DNA from 4 places in the Psychrobacter sp. JCM 18902 genome. Region 1 is predicted to be linked to each of the others. Evidence: predicted binding sites of a transcription regulator. Region 1 holds the regulator's gene; each other region holds the start of a gene.

Region 1 (4,867 bases):
TAATAAGAAAAACTAATTTCAAAAACTAAAGAGAGATAGATGCCAGCAGATAGCAGTAACCCGCAATCAAAGAGAAAGAAAAAGCCGACCTTTTTAAGCCGTGTACTCAGTGTACTCATGAAAGCGGTCGTATTGTTGATGCTATTATTTGTATTTGATAGGCTCTTACCCAGTATCAGCCAACAAACTCAGTCATTTGTGATGGCAAAATGGCAACAGCTCAGTTTATTACAGCAAGAACTACCGACGGAAAACAGCTTACCCAGTCCACTTCCAGAGCAACATCTAACAGATACATGGGGCGCTGCACGCAGTCAAGGTCGCAGTCATGAAGGTATCGATATCTTTGCCGCACGAGGCACACCAATACGAGCCACAACACAAGGCATCGTCAGCAAAGTTGGTGAAAATACGTTAGGCGGTCGTGTGGTGGTCGTGGTTGGACCAGGAGGCGCAGGGCATTATTATGCGCATTTAGAAGATTGTGCAGATATTAGTCCAAACGACTGGGTTAATGTAGGCGATATCATCGGCTACGTCGGCGACAGTGGCAATGCAAAAGGTACGCCGCCGCACGTCCATTACGGGATTTATATCAATGGCAGTGCAGTGAACCCCTATCCACTTTTACAAAAATATTAGGGTATCGCAGCTGATCTAATGTGGGCAGCTGGGAAAACCATACTGAACGTCGAGCCTACCCCTTCTACTGATTCAATTTGTAAATTGGCTTCATGCTGATACAAGACGTGTTTAACGATTGCCAAACCTAGCCCTGTGCCGCCAGTCGCCCGACTACGACCTTTATCAATACGATAAAAGCGCTCCGTCAACCGTGCGATATGCTCAGGTGCAATACCAATACCGTTGTCTTCGACGGCAAATCGGCAACCTTCTGACGTTTTTGTCCAGCTAATGGCGATATTACCGCCCTTGGGCGTGTATTTGATGGCATTAATCACCAGATTAGAAAGCGCACTATTTAGATACATCTCTGAGCCATATAGTCCGTCATAAGTGTCTATCTGCAAGTGAATGGTATGCCCATATTCTTGATTGTACGCTTGCGCATCATCATAAACATGGGTCAGCAGCTTGGTCATGTCAATATAGTTAAGCTCGTGGGTTTCTTCGATTTCGATGCGAGATAACAGCAATAAGTCATTCACAATTCTATTCATACGCGCAGTCTGTTGGCTCATCAGCTCAAACCCGCGCTTCCAATGCGGCGGCATATCTGGCTGATCCGAAAAATTTTCTAGATAACCCATCATGACGGTCAACGGTGTGCGTAACTCATGCGAGACATTCGCCACAAAATCGCGGCGCATCTCTTCTAAATGATGCAAGCGCGTCACATCATAAATGATGAGCAGCTTCTCATCGCCAAAAGGCGTGAGCTCACACTTTAGATAACGCTTGGGCGCGCGCCACGAGACAATGTGTACACCATCCTGAGCACCATCGTTAGGGTTGATCGTTGCCTGATAATACTGACGAAATTCAGGCGCACTAATAAAGTCAAAAATGCACTTACCTTTATCTGACAACTGTAACAACATTAAATCTTCGGCGGCCTGATTCCACCATTCAAGCCCATCATCGTCATTGAGCAAAACCACCGCATCTCGCAATGCGCGTAGTGCGCTTCTAATTTTTTTGAGTTGATCCGTTGTATTCTGCTGAGTTGCTAGCAGTGACTTATTTTGTTGGTCGCCTTGAGCCGATATTAGGGTGTTCATCCATCATCCTTATCACTATTCGCCGTTTTTCACTGTGCTGCGATTAACATGCTGCTTTTATAGCGAATAAAAACCGTCAGTTAAATTGGTTCAATAAAGCTAGAAAATCGATAGCCTGTCCCACGTACTGTCTGTATCAACGTATCACATTGATGCGGTCGTAATAATGTCCGCAAACGTTTGATATGCACATCAATGGTTCTATCTTCGATATATACATTACCGCCCCATACTTGGTCTAGCAGCTGCGTCCGCGTATAGGCACGCTCTGGATGACTCATAAAAAATGCCAGTAATCGATATTCCGTAGGACCAACATCAACCACTTTACCAGCCGCTGTCACCCGCTGACTTTTGGGATCAAGGCTCAGATTGCCGATTTCGATAGATTTATCACTACTGAGCGCGTTACTACGCCGCAATACTGCTTTGATTCTAGATATCAACTCACGTGTCGAAAAAGGCTTGGTCATATAATCATCAGCACCAGCATCGAGGCCATGCACCTTGCTGTCCTCTTCACTTTTAGCCGTCAACATAATGACTGGTATCTCAGCAAGTAGCTCATCGTTTTTGAGCAATCGGCAAAAATCAATGCCACTTTTATCGCCGGGTAGCATCCAATCTAGCAAAATCAGCGCAGGGCGGTGATCGACCACTTGTTGGTGCGCCTCAGATACATCCGCTGCCTGCAGACTATCAAATCCCGCCATCTCTAGCGTCATGACGATCATTTCACGAATCGCCGGTTCATCTTCAACAATCAAAATTTGCTCATTATACATACGGCATTCTCAGTGTTAGAGGACAACATTTGGCTGACAAAAAAGGCGATAAATGCTCGCCTGCTGCTCTCTATTAAACGGGGTAATTATGACAGTTTAATGACATTCAACTTTTAAGCGGTTCATAGGTCTCGTGACGGCTAATGCTTAGTTTACTCAATTCACTTCTAACAAGAAATTCAATGGCCCATCATTGACGCTCGACACTTGCATATTAGCGCCAAACTGACCAGTTGCCACGTTTGAATGTTGCGTGTTGGCATAGGCGACCAATTGCGCAAACAATGCTTGAGCCGCATCAGGTGCCATCGCACCACCAAAGTCAGGGCGACGACCCTTGTCTGTTTTTGCCATTAGCGTAAACTGTGATACCAATAATAGTCCGCCACCAACTTGCTGGACATTTTTATCCAGTTTGCCGTACTTGGCAGGATCATCATCATTGTCAAAAATACGATAGGTGAGGATTTTATCTACCATGCGCTGGGCGCTTGTTAGGTCGTCATCAGGCCCTAAACCAATATAAGCCAATATGCCTTGCTCAATCGTACCAACACACTGCGCATCGACGGTGACACTAGCACGGCGTACGCGCTGTATAAGTGCTTTCATTTACGGATTCCTTACCAATTATGCCCATACAATAATACGCCGTCCATGATAAAATACGGCCATTCTCTTGCTTATTAATTATTACATCACACCCTATTTTGGTAGCCTCATTATGAATGTATTCACTACTTTACAACAGCTTGTCCCGCAGCAGCAACTGAGTAAAGTTGCTGGGCGTCTAGCCGCTAGCCGCCATCCTTATGTTAAACGCACGTTTATCCGTAGCTTTGCTAAAGCCTATAACGTCAGCTTGGACGAGTATGAGCGCCAAAGTCTCAACGCCTATGAGAGCTTTAACGATTTTTTTACTCGTGAGCTAAAAGAAGACGCGCGCCCTATCGACATGACGCCTCATGGTATCGTCAGTCCTGCCGATGGTATTATCTCGCAGTTGGGTCAAATTGACGACCATAAATTGCTCCAAGCAAAAGGTCGCTATTATGACGTTGGTCAACTGCTTGCTGACAGTGAAGATGGCCGCTATTTTGCGGATGGCAGTTTTGCGACGGTTTATCTTGCGCCCAGTAACTATCACCGTGTACATATGCCCTTCGCCGGTACTCTAACCAAAACCCGTTATGTACCGGGCACGCTGTTTTCGGTCAACAATACTACGGCGGCGAACGTGCCGGACTTATTTGCGCGTAATGAACGCTTGGTTTGTCTGTTTGATACAGAATATGGCAAAGCAGCGGTGGTGATGGTTGGGGCGATGATTGTCGCTGGTATCGAAACAGTGGCGACTGGTAAAATTGCCCGCACTGATGATATTCAAGAAGCTGAGCACAATATGAGCTTTAAGAAAGGCGACGAGCTGGGTCGTTTTTATTTAGGCTCAACCGCAATTGTCATTCTACCAAAAGGCGCAAAAGCGGATTGGCAAGACAGTATGAAAGCCGATAGTGTGGTAAAAATGGGACAGCTATTGGGTGTCGCTAACACCCTATAGGCAAGCGATTTAACGACTCAAAAAAGCTCAGATCAGCATCCTAATCTATGTTGAACTGAGCTTTTTATTGTGGGTAATTATCTTATCGCAACATATTAGGGCGTGTCATCAATTAGCACATGAATACATTTAGTGGTCTTAAAATGGCTAAATTTTGCTAAACATCGTCAGAAATTTTGTCAATATGTTCATATTAACGACAATTTCTTCCTTGTTTATCTACAATTTTTCTCATTTTAAGCCTCACAATCTAATTGATGACACACCCTAGTTAATAATGAAAGTAGTTAATAACGAAAGTGTTTGAGAATAGGATAAGCAAATAAGATATTTTCTTCTTGCGTGCCGCGTCCGATATTGTGAATAATCAGCGGTGTACCATCCGCAGCGACTTTATCGGAGACGATACCTGTATGCGGCAAATTACCATTCGGTAGCCGCCACGTCACCACATCCCCTGCTTGAAAACTGGCTTTATCAGTCGTCGATAATGTCTTTGCGTGACGCGCAAAAAACACTTCAAGATTGGGCACTCGGCGATGATCGATATTCTTGTCGGTTGATTTGAGCCCCCAAGTCTTTGGATAAGCCGACCAATTTGACTTCATATCATGGTTGACTAATTGCTGTAGATCTATATTTTGCAAGCGATAAGCACGGACGATAACATCGGTACAGACGCCAGTTTCTATCGGCACATCGCCACGCGGAAAATCCAACTTGCGGTAAGCAGGATCATAGCTAGTGGTAATGCCGATCTGTTTTTTGGCATCGTGCGC
Region 2 (4,867 bases), 460 kb from region 1:
TCAAACGGCGCTTGTTATAAAGGCTTCGATTGTAGCGGCTAGCACTGTTTGGCTGAGTCGGTAGTGGTGCATTGATCGCATTGTTAGCAGCCATACTATTTATTTCCCATATCTTTTATCAATATCTATCAATGTTTATTGATGTCCAATAAATCCGTAAAAGACCTATCGAGATTATCAAACGACTACCGATTGCCTGCCTTGTGATCCATGCGCATGAGCATGAGTTTTGCTAGAGATAGCACAATGAAGGTGATGACAAATAAGATTAAGCCTAAATGTAATAAAGAAGCCAAATGTAGCTCACTCGACGCTTCGGCAAACTCGTTGGCTAAAGCTGAGGTAATGGTGACACCAGAGGTAAAGAGACTTGGACTGATATTGAACGCATTACCAATCAAGAAAGTCACTGCCATCGTCTCACCCAATGCCCGACCCAGTCCTAAGATCACGCCACCAACCACGCCAGCTTTGGTATACGGCAAAATAATCTTGAACATAACTTCCCACGTCGTTGCGCCCATACCATATGCTGATTCTTTAAGCAGGTCTGGCACGACCGAAAAAACATCGCGCATGGTGGCGGCGATAAATGGAATGATCATGATGGCAAGTACAAGGGATGCCGTAAACATCCCCAGTCCCATTGGCGCGCCCGTAAATAGCTTACCAATGATGGGTAGTGGACCGACGTGTTCAATGAACCAAGGCTGAATGTGATCACCGAAGAAAGGCGCAAATACAAACAATCCCCACATACCGTAAATGATAGAAGGAATACCAGCCAATAGCTCAATGGCGATACCAAGTGGTTTTTTGAGGAAGGTTGGGCACATCTCGGTCAAAAATATGGCAATGCCAAAACTGATTGGTACTGCAATGAGAATAGCTATAAATGACGTTACTAGCGTGCCATAAATAGGGGCAAGAGCCCCGTATTCATTGGCGACCGTATCCCAATTATTACTGGTATAAAATCCAAGACCAAATGCCTGAATGCTCGGCCATGCTCCGATAATCAAGGAGACTAAAATGCCGCCCAACGATAAGAGTACCAGTATGGCAAAAGCCTTAGTAGCATTCACAAACAATAAGTCATAGCGCTTTTGTTTAGCCAGTTGGGACCTTAAATCATTCATAAGTGTCTCAGCATTAAATAGAATCAAGTCAAAATAGTAGAAGCATTCATTCGGTTTTATCACAACAAACTTGTCATCAAATTTGCTGTGATAAAACCTCTCAAATAACTACCGGAGAATAGTTATTCGAGAGGATAACTCGAAAGGGACTAGTAAGGCACTGACAAGGTATTAAAGAATATTTAGCAGAAACAGGTTACTGAGCAGGCTTATAAACAGGCTGTCCATCACTGCCTTTTACCTCGTTCCATTTTTCCTTGAATAAGGCAACCGCTGCATCAGAGAATGGTACGTAATCGAGTGCCATGGCATCGTCATCACCTTGGGTATAAGCCCAATCAAAGAAGTTCAATACACCAGCGACTTGCTGAGGATTCTCTGGTTGCTTATGCACTAAGATGAAAGTAGCAGCAGCGATAGGCCATGCTTGATCCGTCTCAGAGTTAGTGATGACTTTATAAAAGCCTTCTTGTTGTGACCAGTCGATATCACCAGCTGCTGCAAATGTCTCAGCAGAGGGCTGAACAATGTTGCCAGCTGCGTTTTTCAGTGCCGTATGTGACATATTGTTTTGCTTAGCGTAAGCATACTCAACGTAGCCGATAGAGTTTTTCATACGGTTGACGTAGCTTGAAACGCCTTCGTTACCTTTACCACCTGCACCAGTCGCAGACGTTGGCCACTTAACGGTTTTATCAACACCAACTGTGTCTTTCCAATCTGGTGAAACTTTAGCTAGATAATCTGTGAAGTTAAACGTCGTACCTGAACCATCTGAGCGGAATACGGTAGTAATAGCAGCATCAGGTAGTGTTAAATCTGGGTTCATGGCTTTGATCGCAGGATCATTCCAGTTACTAATCTTACCCAAATAGATGTCTGCTAACATTGCACCGTCTAATTTCAACGCACCCGGCTCGACACCGTCAATGTTGACGATTGGAACAACGCCGCCGATGACCGTCGGAAACTGAATCAAGCCCGCTTCGTCTAGCTCTTCAGGCGTCATCGGCGCATCAGAAGCACCAAAATCGACGGTTTTTGACTGAATTTGTTTGATACCGCCAGATGAGCCAATAGATTGATAGTTGACTTGGCCACCAGTAGCAGCATTGTAGTCATAAGACCATTTGGCATAGATAGGCTGCGGGAACGATGCACCTGCACCCGTGATATTCATTGCGATATTTTCAGCAGATTTAAAACCTGTATCAGCAGAAGGCGTTGCCTGATTCTGAGTGGTTGTTTCAGCCGTGGTAGCGGCACTACTGCTAGTATCAGCAGCTGGCTCTGTCGTTTCAGTCGATTTATTACATGCCGTAAGCATTAATGTACAACTAACGGCCACTGCTAATAACGAATAACGCATGTAGGACTCCTAAAGTTTAACAACGATACAAAAAGTATTTGTTTGTGATATGCGTGCTATCTTGCCAAATCTTTATGACAGTTTAATGACAACCTCTGGAATCTTTCATTCGCTTTACATAATATTTAGATAAGTATTCTAAATACCAGTAATATCGAGTAATTTTGATAACTATTACTAAGAATCTGTGCTCATAACCAGACCGAACAGCAAACTCAAAGTCTGATGTTTTCATTCAAATATCATTAGCCCTCATTGCAGAACTTTGTTAGTATTGAGTTGATTTACAACACTGACAGACTCGGGGTGCGGTGTATTATTGGCTCGCTTTACTAAACTTGCTTTATTAAAGTAGTCGCCTTTATACATTCGCTGAGAGATCACCCGCCGAACCTGATGCGGTTAGTACCGACGCAGGGAAGTCTTAAGCACTTTGTTATTTATGGCAAAGGACGTGCAGAAATGCCTTTTTTATCCTCATTACTATCTTAATGTGCGTGATGTACTATTAAGTAGTGAAGACTGATATAAAGCTGCGTCCAACATTTGATGAGTATTATTCACGACTATATCCTTCAGTTTTAGTCGCGAATGATGCTCATGAGCTGAATTTGTCTGGATCACAGATGCTACCCCCGCAGCTACTGGCGGTGTTGCTTTTATTCAAAAACCAACACGCTAGGACAGCATATGACAACTTTATTAGCCACTTCTCCTTCTCAAAAACCTTCTAAGACAGATGCGTTAAAAACCCCTGCTCACCGCAGTGCCAGTGATGCGCGCTTTGAAGAAGACGCTCGCGACTTACACCGCATTCTCCCCGCCTCCCGTAAAGTTTATATCGAAGGCTCTAGATCCGATATTCAAGTACCCATGCGTGAAATCACGCTTGATCCTACCCCTGTGCAAGGCGTTTCTGAAAACGAATGGAAACAGAACCCACCATTTTATGTCTATGACACCTCTGGCGTTTATACCGATCCCAACGTCGAGATTGATTTGACCAAAGGCTTACCAAAGCTGCGTGAAGGCTGGATTGCTGAGCGCGGTGATACCGAGCAATTAAGCGGACTGTCTAGCTCTTACGGAATGGCACGCGCCCGCGATATCAGCACTGCCAATCTACGATTTGCTCATATCGACAAACCACGCCGCGCCAAAGATGTCGATGGCAAAGCTGGCAACGTCACGCAAATGCATTATGCTCGTCGCGGCATCATTACCCCTGAGATGGAATACATCGCCATTCGCGAAACGCAAAAACAGCATGAGCTGACCGATATGCGTCAACATGACGGTGAAAACTTTGGTGCTAATACGCCGACGGTTATCACTCCTGAGTTTGTGCGGAGTGAAGTAGCTACAGGTCGCGCAATTATCCCAAACAACATCAACCACCCAGAATCTGAACCGATGATTATCGGACGCAATTTCTTGGTGAAAATCAACGCAAATATCGGTAACTCAGCGTTAGGTTCTTCTATCGATGAAGAGGTGTCTAAAATGACGTGGGCCACGCGTTGGGGTGCGGATAACATCATGGATTTGTCGACTGGCAATCATATTCACGAAACGCGCGAATGGCTGATTCGTAACTCGCCAGTGCCGATTGGTACTGTACCGATTTACCAAGCGCTAGAAAAAGTCGATGGCGTGGCTGAAGATTTAACGTGGGAGATATTCCGCGATACGCTGATTGAGCAAGCCGAACAAGGTGTCGATTACTTTACTATCCATGCGGGTGTTTTATTAGAGTACGTGCCGCTAACTGCTGGACGCTTAACGGGCATCGTCTCGCGTGGCGGATCTATCATGGCGCAGTGGTGCATGTTTCATAATAAAGAGAGCTTTTTATATACTCATTTTGAAGATATATGTGAAATCATGAAGCAGTACGATGTGGCGTTTAGTCTAGGCGATGGCTTACGTCCAGGCTGTTTGCAAGATGCCAATGACGAGGCGCAATTTGGTGAGCTGCGTACCCTTGGCGAGTTGACCCAAGTGGCGTGGAAGCATGACGTACAGGTCATGATTGAAGGTCCCGGTCACGTAGCAATGAACCGTATTAAAGAGAATATGGACTTGCAATTAGAAGTTTGTGCCGACGCACCATTTTATACGTTAGGGCCACTAACCACTGATATCGCACCTGGTTACGACCATATTACCAGTGCGATTGGTGCGGCGATGATTGGCTGGTTTGGTACTGCTATGCTGTGCTATGTCACCCCAAAAGAGCATCTCGGTCTGCCTAATAAAAAAGATGTTAAAGACGGTATCATCACCTATAAAATCGCCGCTCACGCAGCAGATCTGGCAAAAGGTCATCCAGGCGCACAGGCGCGTGACAATGCCTTAT
Region 3 (4,867 bases), 680 kb from region 1:
TAGCCATTCTGCTAAATGCAAATCCAGCTCTATCGCTAAGATAGCTGCTTGTATCGCCATGCTGCCGGTTTCTAAAGCCGCTGCTGGCGCAAAACGCTCAACTTTTTGTGCCTTGGGTACAATGCGTTCTAACTGTTTGGCCAACAATTTAAACTCATCGCCGCCATACAATTGTGTCAAAAAATAATCTGCCATGAGCTGATTTTGAGGTTGCTCGAACAAGTCTTTGTGAGTGTTCTGAATACGATCTCGTTGCCAAGATTGCACCTCACTAAGTTTGGCATTTAATGGCAAATTTTCATGATAAGGCAGTGCCCAAAAACGGTTCAAATGTTGTTGTAAGTCGGCTAAAGAGGCCATGGTCAGTAAACCTGCATAAAAGTAAAGAGGGTTAAAAGGTTGCGAATAAAAAGCTCAGGATAAACCGTGTTTTATACTTTTGGTTTTTGTATTTATAGAGCGTGATTACAGCATGTGTCTGAGATTGTGTTCACCTTAAAAGAAAATAAAGCAGAATACAAATGTCAAACTGTTACATAGCAGCGTTATTTACCGAATTGCTGCAATGCTATGATGACGCTAACACGCTTTCAATCATAGGATGATGACAGTTATGAGCAAAAATAATAAGACGACTGAATCCACCGCACCACAAGCGCTAAGTGCGCGATTTAGTGAGCAGATTGTTGATGAACGCCTAACCCCCAATCCCTTAAGCCAGTTTTCTATGGACAAAGATGCACTGAGATTGGCACTGGTCACGGCCCAATATGCTCTACGAGCAACGCGGCAACAGACGCCGCCAACCCTCAATAAACCAACAGGGCTATTGGTATTGGTCAATGGTATGGAGCAGGCAGGCAAGGGCACTGCTGTTAAGCAATTGCGCCAATGGGTAGATCCTCGACTACTTAAAGTTGAGGCAACCGTTGGTGATTGTCCCTTAGCGTATCAGCCGATTTGGCAGGCACATACCAAGGCATTACCCCGTCATGGCGATGTGATGGTTTATTTTGGCAACTGGTATGCTGACCTGCTTTATAACGTCATGCGTATGGCAACGTCAGACAACGACAAGACGTTGCCGATTGCGCAATGGCAAGCATATTTACAGCAGCAGCTTATTAAGCTACAAGCATTCGAACAAGACCTAGCTGCCAATCAAACCCGACTGCTTAAATGCTGGTTCCATGTCGATATCGAAACATTGCAAGCGCGATTGAATGACGATGAAGCCGATCCGCAGTTTTTATACCAAATTGACTGGAATAGTAAAAAAGTTATCGAAACCTTTAATCAAGTGGCTACCGTTCTGCTACGCCAGCAAGATGATTGGATCATCATTGATGGTGATAACAAGTCAGATGCGGCTGACCATTTTTGCCATGAAGTGCTACAAGCGATGCAAACCGCGCTAATGAGTAGTAAAAGAAATACAGTACAAACCTCTGATAAGTCAAAGGCTAAGAAGCAAGTTCAGCAAGCACTCAAATCAGCAAAGTTTGAACCTGTAAAAATTCCTAACTTTTTAAAAGATATCGATGAGGCAGAGATTGATAAGTCGGACTACCGTGATGCGTTAGTAGAAAAACAAGTTCGCCTTGCCCAATTGCTGCGTGCGCGCAAAGGGCGTCATATCGTTTTTGCCTTTGAAGGAATGGACGCTGCTGGCAAAGGTGGCGCGATTAAAAGATTGGTTGCGCCGCTCGACCCACGCGAGTATCAAATTTATAATGTCAGTGCGCCAATGCTGTATGAGCTGCAACATCCTTATCTATGGCGTTTTTGGACCAAACTTCCGAACGAGCAAACCGACCGTATTAGCCGTATTGCCATTTTTGATCGGACTTGGTATGGGCGCGTTTTGGTTGAGCGCATTGAGGGTTTTGCCACGGATGAGGAATGGCAGCGTGCTTACGATGAAATCAATCGCTTTGAGGCGGATTTAGCCGCGGCGGGGACAATCGTTATCAAATACTGGTTGGCTATCGATAAAAAAGAACAGCTTAAACGTTTTGAGGCACGTCAAAAGACACCGCACAAGCAGTTTAAGCTGACGGACGATGACTGGCGCAACCGTGATAAATGGTCGGATTATGTGCAGTCTGCGGCGGATATGCTGGCACGTACCGATACAGAGTACGCACCGTGGTGCGTCATCGCGACCAATGAGAAGCGTCAAGCACGTTTGGATGTTTTAGATCATGCGATTAAGCAACTATCAGCGGTGTGTGGCAGCTGATATGTGATTGGTCATTCAATTAGGTAGCTGGTTACAAAGCGCCATAATTATATATTTAACGTTAAATAAATTCAGGGAAAGAGAGTATAATGCGGCGTTACAGCAGGATGTTTTCTAACACATATGCTGGCAGTTACAAATCTTGCAATATCATCATGCATTATGCGCTTATATTTAATATAATAGGCGCGTAATAGCTCCTGCTGTGCACGAAACTCACTGAGTGAGTAGCGTGTTTTTATCCTTTGACACAGACATTTTAATCACTCTGGTTAATAAGTTTGGCAAAGGTTCTTACAATAGCAGTTATTAGAACCAAAATTATGACTACGACATCTCTAAGCCGCAAGCTGCTGTAATCAGACGATTTGGCAATATTCCTTGCGGCTTTGTGACATATTGAGTGATGTGTTTTATCTTATTTACTGCCTTTACGTAAAATAAAATACGAGTAAATAAAAGGTAAGCGCTAGGGTAGAGCACCAAGATAGCAGTAAGAAAAACCGTTTTTTAGCAAGCATATTGCGCGTTTCATATACGTTATATTAATGTCAGAAGCTATCACGAGCATTATTAATAGCCGCGCAATGTCATCAACCGCCTATAATTTCAATCAGCTTACGCAGGACGTATCAACGTATGGGTATTAGCAACAGTTCTACAGAGCCAGTCAAATCAGTCGGTTCTATGAGAATAAATCTATTTTTTGCCATTTTACTGATTGCGATGACCGCCTACTTTTTGTGGTGGGGTCTAGATTACACGATGCGTCAACAGACGACGCTATTTATTGTGGCCACTGCTTTTGGTGTCTTTATGGCATTCAATATTGGTGGTAACGATGTCGCCAACTCCTTTGGTACCTCAGTAGGTGCAGGGACGTTGACTATCCCACAGGCACTGGGTATCGCAGCGATATTTGAAGTGTCCGGAGCCGTCCTGGCAGGTGGTGAAGTCACCGATACCATTCGAAGCGGCATTGTCGATTTAGATGGTCTTTCAGTAACGCCCAACCAATTCATTTATGTCATGCTGTCAGCGCTCATCGCTGCCGCATTTTGGCTGTTATTTGCCACCAAAAAGGGTCTGCCCGTTTCGACCACGCACGCCATTATTGGCGGCGTTGTTGGTAGCTCTATTGTATTAGGTATCACGTTAGGTGGTACTGAAATGGCATTATCAACGGTGAATTGGAGTACGATTGGCACCATCGCGATTTCTTGGGTATTATCACCGCTATTGGGCGGCGTTTTGTCCTATGTGTTATATGGACAGATTAAGAAAAACATCATTGAGTATAATGATAGAACAGAGGCGCACATTGCGACTTTGAAAGGCGACAAAAAAACCTTAAAACAAAACCACAAAGAGTTTTTGGACGGTTTAACAGAATCAGAACAGCTGGCTTATACGTCAGCGATGTTACGTGATCAAGAAATCTACAAAGATGATGATTGCGATGTTGAAGATTTAGAGACTGACTACTATAAACAGCTTTATGAGATTGAAAATGAACGCAGCAACCTTGATACGCTAAAAGCGTTGAAGCAATGGGTGCCTATCATTGCAGCTGCAGGCGGCGCGGTCATGGCCTCTTTGGTCATCTTTAAGGGTCTAAAGAATGTCAATAATGGCATGACGACGCTGCAAGGCTTTTTAATCATGGGTATGATCGCGGCGCTGGTGTGGCTTGCGACCTTTATCTATACCAAGAGTATCCGCGGTAAACATAAAGAGGATTTGACCAAAGCGACGTTTATTATGTTTAGCTGGATGCAAGTCTTTACCGCCTCTGCTTTTGCCTTTAGCCACGGCTCAAACGATATTGCCAATGCAGTCGGTCCTTTTGCCGCGATTATGGATGTTATCCGTACCAATAGCATCGCAACTGAAGCCGCTGTACCGCCTGCGGTCATGCTGACCTTTGGTGTTGCGCTTATCGTTGGTCTTTGGTTCATTGGTAAAGAAGTCATTCAAACGGTTGGTACAAATTTGGCAAAAATGCATCCCGCTTCTGGTTTTTCAGCTGAATTGGCTGCGGCTGCAGTGGTTATGGGCGCATCAACCATGGGTCTGCCCGTCTCAAGTACGCATACGCTAGTTGGCGCGGTACTTGGTATCGGTATTGTCAATAGAGACACCAATTGGGCGTTGATGAAACCTATCGGTTTGGCATGGATCATTACTCTTCCTGCAGCAGCGGCAATGTCTGCAATCAGTTATATCATTTTGGTCAATATTTTTTAAAATGTACGCTTATTAAGTCTTATTTAACGTTATTTATAAGCACATTTCAAATAAAAAACGCTTCTCAGCATCATGCCGATAAGCGTTTTTTTATGTCAAATTAAGGTCTATTCGGTACCAAATTGTTTGCGCTTTTTGGCAAAGAAGCGATCTAAGCGGTCCATGGCATCTTCTAAATCATGTAGGTTTGGCAAAAATACCAAGCGGAAATGATCGGGCTTATCCCAGTTAAAGCCTGTTCCTTGCACCATTAAGACATTTTCCTCAACAAGCAAATCCATCATAAATGCCATATCATCTTCGATAGGGTAAACATCAGGGTCCATCTTTGGAAAGCAATAAAACGCGCCTTGTGGCATGGTACAAGAGATACCTTTT
Region 4 (4,867 bases), 430 kb from region 1:
CGCGCTCATCTAACCACTCAGTGATGAGACCAATGATAGGCTCTGCCGTTTTGCGATCAAACTCAGAAGAGTTGGCATCGATTTTGAGTACATTACGCGCGTACTCAATCACTGCTAGCTGCATACCAAGGCAAATACCTAAATATGGCACGTTGTTTTCACGAGCATAAGTGATGGCTTTTATCTTACCATTGGTACCACGCTCACCAAAACCACCCGGTACTAGGATGGCATCGGCATTGTGTAGCTGCGCCAATAGGCTGTCATCGTCTTCTAGACGCTCAGCATCAACATAGTCAATTTTGACATCGGCTTTATGAGTGATGCCAGCATGCAGCAGTGCTTCGTTGATCGATTTATAAGCATCAGGTAACTCGACGTATTTACCAACCATCGCTACCGTAAGACTCATTTCAGGATTAAGCTGCGCTTCAACCACTTTGTCCCAATCACTTAAATCTGCTTCTGGTACATCTAAACCAAAACGCTCACAGATCAAATCATCAAGATCCTGCTCATGAAGCGTGCGTGGAATCTGATAAATACTTTGCGCATCTTCACACATAATAACCGCACGCTCTTCCACATTGGTGAACAGCGCTATTTTGCGACGGTTGTCTTGCGAGATGTGGTGATCAGAGCGGCAAATCAATATATCAGGCTGCAAACCGATAGAACGTAGCTCTTTTACTGAATGCTGCGTTGGCTTGGTTTTGGTTTCGCCTGCACTAGCAATATAAGGTACGAGCGTCAAATGCATCAGCATGGCTCTATTGCGACCAAGCTCTACTTGCATTTGGCGGACGGCTTCCATAAATGGTAACGATTCGATGTCACCAACGGTACCGCCAATCTCAATAATGGCGATATCATAACCTTCACCACTGGCTAAGATTTTACTCTTAATTTCATCAGTGATATGTGGAATAACTTGTACTGTACCACCAAGATATTCACCACGGCGCTCTTTATTTAGAACGTTTTGATAGATACGACCACTAGTAAAGTTATTACTCTTACTCATTTTTGAATGGCGTAAGAAGCGCTCATAGTAACCCAAATCTAAATCAGTCTCTGCACCATCTTCGGTGACGAATACTTCGCCATGCTGGAATGGGCTCATCGTACCTGGATCGACGTTGATGTACGGATCCATCTTGGTCATCGTGACGGTCACGCCACGGGCTTCTAAGACCGCTGCAAGAGAGGCTGCGGTGATACCTTTTCCTAGTGAGGACACTACCCCACCGGTCACAAATATAAACTTGGTCATAGTACTCTGTCGGTAATTGGTAAAGAAGGATTTTACTAAAAATACGTCAAAAAATATAGGGCAAAAGCATAAACTCTTTGAAACATTCAATTTTTAGTACTTAGCTATTATAACGCACTACCCACTCAAAAAGGATATAACAAAAAAAACTCACCCCGAAGGATGAGTTTTTATAATCAGATTCTAATGCTTAGATTAGAATTTGTATTCTAGACCAGTACCAACTACCAATACTTCTGCATCGCCTCTTGCGTCAGCCATGATATCATCGTTATAAATATCTTTAATATTAGTGTTATATCTATAGTTAACATTATCAGCTTTATTTAAGCCTGCATAGGCATGAGCAATGATATTGTCTTTATAGAAGTATTTACCACCAACAACGATTTGATCTGAATCAGAGTTGTCAAAACCATTTAAGTTAGTAGTATTGTTGTACTGTGCGTATACAGACGCTGGACGGGCAAAGTTAGTTAACCCCATCTCGCCACTAATAACGAAACCTTTCTCTTTATCAGAAGAACCATTATAGTCAGCTACTTGATATAGCGCGCCTAGCATTACAGGTGCTGCCATAAACTTGGCTAGATCTACAGTAGCAGTACCACGGATGATATCACCATTGATGTTTTGGTCTTTGTCATAAGCCACACCAGCAGTGAAGCCAGTACCTTGGTCAAACATCATTGCAACGCCGAAACCTGCATCATCAGAGTTATCGCCATCTACATCATTAGAGCTGTACATTGCAGACAGTTGTAACGGTAGACCATTGTACTTAGGTGCAGTCCAAATGATTGAGCTTGCAAGACGATTACTGTCAGCCATATTTAATGCTGCAACTGTTTCACTTTCGTTTTCAGTTTGACCTAGGTTATCCCAGTAACCTTGGTTAACAACAACGTTATCAATACGAGCTAGCGTTGATTGGTTTTTACCAGCACGGAACTCACCGAACTGCTTGTTGTTTAAACCAAGGAATGTATCACGGTTAGTAAAAGTAGCGTTATCACCAGTGACACTTGTGCCGTACTCTAACTGATAGATAACATCAGTATTGGCAGTCATGGCTTCAGAGCCCTTAAAACCTAGACGTGAAGCATGAGAATTAATCTCTACTTGATCTTCACCATAATTAACCTTGCTGTTGTCAGCAACAGCACGACCATCAAAATCAACATCGATATAATCAGCAGCTACAAAAGCTTTACCATAGATAGTCGGTGCTGCATTGGCTGCAGATACAGATAAGGCAGCAACTGCTGTAGCTAAAAGTAGTTTTTTCATGGGGTATCTCCACTTTACAATTTTAGTAATAAGCTAGCTATGATTAGCTGGTGCTCATAATGGTATCGTCACAAATCCTCAAAGATATAATGTGTAACTGGCTACCGAGATTAGTCAGAAACAAGTGTGGCGAAGTTCTATTACAGTAAGATGAAAAAAACAATGACTTACATAACTGCGATTAAAAAGTAACTGCCATGTAATCTTAGGTCTTTATCGCTCCGTTGCGTAACATCCGTTACCAAACTCATACTTCGAATACAAGCATAACAACTTTGACATAATTTGCAACATTTTTTTTAGATTTTTAAACCCAGTATTTGTTGAATGCCATATCTACTATAGAATGTAGGTCATTGTAAAAAAATCCCTATCCGCTCAAATAGATAAAGATACTATTGATTAATATAATTACCAAGAACTTGAAACTAGCGTAATGAATACCCTTTCATTAACAAAAATAAAGCCGTACTTGTTCATTAACAAGTACGGCTAATAAAAAATAATAAATGTGGTTTATGACATACTGTCAGTCACAATTGAGATCGGAAAATTGCTACAAGAACAGTAAAAAAGGTATTTTTACTGCTCTTGTTTCCAGACTACAACCTTAGTCAATGGCTATTACAGACTCCTTATTAAGTATAAAAACCAAGAAGAAGCTTAGTCAGTCATGACAGTATTATAATAGAATGTCAAGTATGCCATATTCTAATATTAACCTGCGCAATATTAGCAGCCTGCTTTTAGATCAAGACGTGCCTGATGCAATAATGGCTCAGTATAACCACTCGGCTGCTCACGACCTTTAAACACTAAGTCACAGGCCGCTTTAAAGGCATAAGAGTGGTCAAAGCTATCTGCCATCGTCTGATAGTCGCTATCGCCTGCATTTTGCTCATCAACTACTTTTGCCATACGCTTCATCGTATGCATCACTTGCTGCTCGCTCACGACATCGTGATGCAACCAGTTGGCAATATGTTGACTTGAGATACGTAAAGTCGCACGGTCTTCCATCAGACCCACATCATTGATATCCGGTACTTTAGAACAACCAACGCCTTGGTTGACCCAACGCACAACATATCCTAAGATGCCCTGAGCATTATTGTCTAGCTCTTGCTGTTTCTCTTCATCTGTCCAATTGGTATTTTTTGCTAATGGAATGGTCAAAATGTCGTCTAAGCTGGCACGCTCACGTGATTTTAGGCTGTCTTGTACCTCAGCAACACTCACTTGATGATAGTGCATGCTGTGCAAGGTTGCCCCTGTTGGTGATGGTACCCATGCGGTACTGGCTCCAGACTTAGGATGTGCAGCTTTGGTGTCCATCATCTCTTTCATCTCGTCAGGCTTCGCCCACATGCCTTTACCAATCTGAGCAACACCCTGTAAACCAGTCTCTAAACCAATATCAACGTTCCACTGCTCATAAGCTGGCTGCCATACTTGTGACTTCATCTCACCCTTAGGTACAAATGGACCTGCATTCATGCTGGTATGCATCTCATCACCAGTACGATCTAAGAAACCTGTGTTGATGAAAATGACACGCTCTTTCGCTTGGCGGATGGCTTCTTTCAAGTTGACCGTCATGCGGCGCTCTTCATCCATGATACCGATTTTAATGGTATTACGCTCTAAGCCTAATAAGTCTTCTACTGCGTTGAATAAATCGTTGGCCATTTTTACTTCTTCAGGACCATGCATTTTTGGTTTAACGATATACATTGAACCTTTACGTGAATTCGATAGCGCATTTTTACCTTTAAGGTCATTGAGCGTTAATAGTGGTGTAATCAAGCCATCCATTAAGCCTTCAAATATTTGTTCTTGACCATCACCCAAGTCGACCAATATTGCAGGGTTTTGCATGAGGTGACCGACGTTACGAATCAGCAATAACGAACGACCTGGCAGGATAAGCTTACCACCATCTGGGGTGGTGTATTCACGATCTGGGTTTTGCTGACGTGTGCGGGTTTTGCCACCTTTTTCAAAGGTTTCTATCAAATCACCATTCATGAGACCAAGCCAATTGCGATACACTTCCACTTTTTCTTCTGCATCGACGGCAGCGATTGAGTCTTCACAGTCTTGAATTGCCGTAATAGCTGACTCAAGCAGCACATCTTTGATATGTGCAGGGTCGTCTTTACCGACTGGATGATTGGCATCTATTTGAATCTCTGCATGCAAACCGTTGTTTTTTAATAAAATACCCGTTGGGCTTTCTGCATCACCGACGAAACCAACGAATTTTTCGGCATCTTTTAGCTCAGTACTGCTATCACCTTGGAC

The links. The regulator PhoB, encoded in region 1, activates phosphate uptake and scavenging genes when phosphate is short. The targets are predictions, from matches to a motif close to TGTCATNAANCTGTCATAA.
Region 2: the regulator PhoB is predicted to act here: its motif matches at 2,581-2,599, upstream of pstS (phosphate ABC transporter substrate-binding protein PstS).
Region 3: the regulator PhoB is predicted to act here: its motif matches at 2,831-2,849, upstream of JMY05_RS06815 (inorganic phosphate transporter).
Region 4: the regulator PhoB is predicted to act here: its motif matches at 2,701-2,719, upstream of JMY05_RS07810 (porin).

The regions. Positions count from the first base shown of each region.
Region 1 covers NZ_CAJHBK010000001.1:2,346,780-2,351,646, forward strand. The annotation lists gene JMY05_RS09655 (M23 family metallopeptidase) at 40-642, shown strand; gene phoR (phosphate regulon sensor histidine kinase PhoR) at 639-1,742, opposite strand; gene phoB (phosphate regulon transcriptional regulator PhoB) at 1,823-2,527, opposite strand; gene dtd (D-aminoacyl-tRNA deacylase) at 2,684-3,139, opposite strand; gene asd (archaetidylserine decarboxylase) at 3,252-4,088, shown strand; gene JMY05_RS09680 (DUF1287 domain-containing protein) at 4,376-4,867, opposite strand, start outside.
Region 2 covers NZ_CAJHBK010000001.1:2,804,529-2,809,395, reverse strand. The annotation lists gene pstA (phosphate ABC transporter permease PstA) at 1-94, opposite strand, end outside; gene pstC (phosphate ABC transporter permease subunit PstC) at 186-1,139, opposite strand; gene pstS (phosphate ABC transporter substrate-binding protein PstS) at 1,336-2,508, opposite strand; TPP riboswitch at 2,801-2,945, shown strand; gene thiC (phosphomethylpyrimidine synthase ThiC) at 3,199-4,867, shown strand, end outside.
Region 3 covers NZ_CAJHBK010000001.1:1,666,780-1,671,646, reverse strand. The annotation lists gene JMY05_RS06825 (FFLEELY motif protein) at 1-360, opposite strand, end outside; gene JMY05_RS06820 (ATPase) at 614-2,242, shown strand; gene JMY05_RS06815 (inorganic phosphate transporter) at 2,882-4,489, shown strand; gene JMY05_RS06810 (aminotransferase class I/II-fold pyridoxal phosphate-dependent enzyme) at 4,597-4,867, opposite strand, start outside.
Region 4 covers NZ_CAJHBK010000001.1:1,912,396-1,917,262, forward strand. The annotation lists gene JMY05_RS07805 (CTP synthase) at 1-1,273, opposite strand, end outside; gene JMY05_RS07810 (porin) at 1,469-2,563, opposite strand; gene JMY05_RS07815 (malate synthase G) at 3,296-4,867, opposite strand, start outside.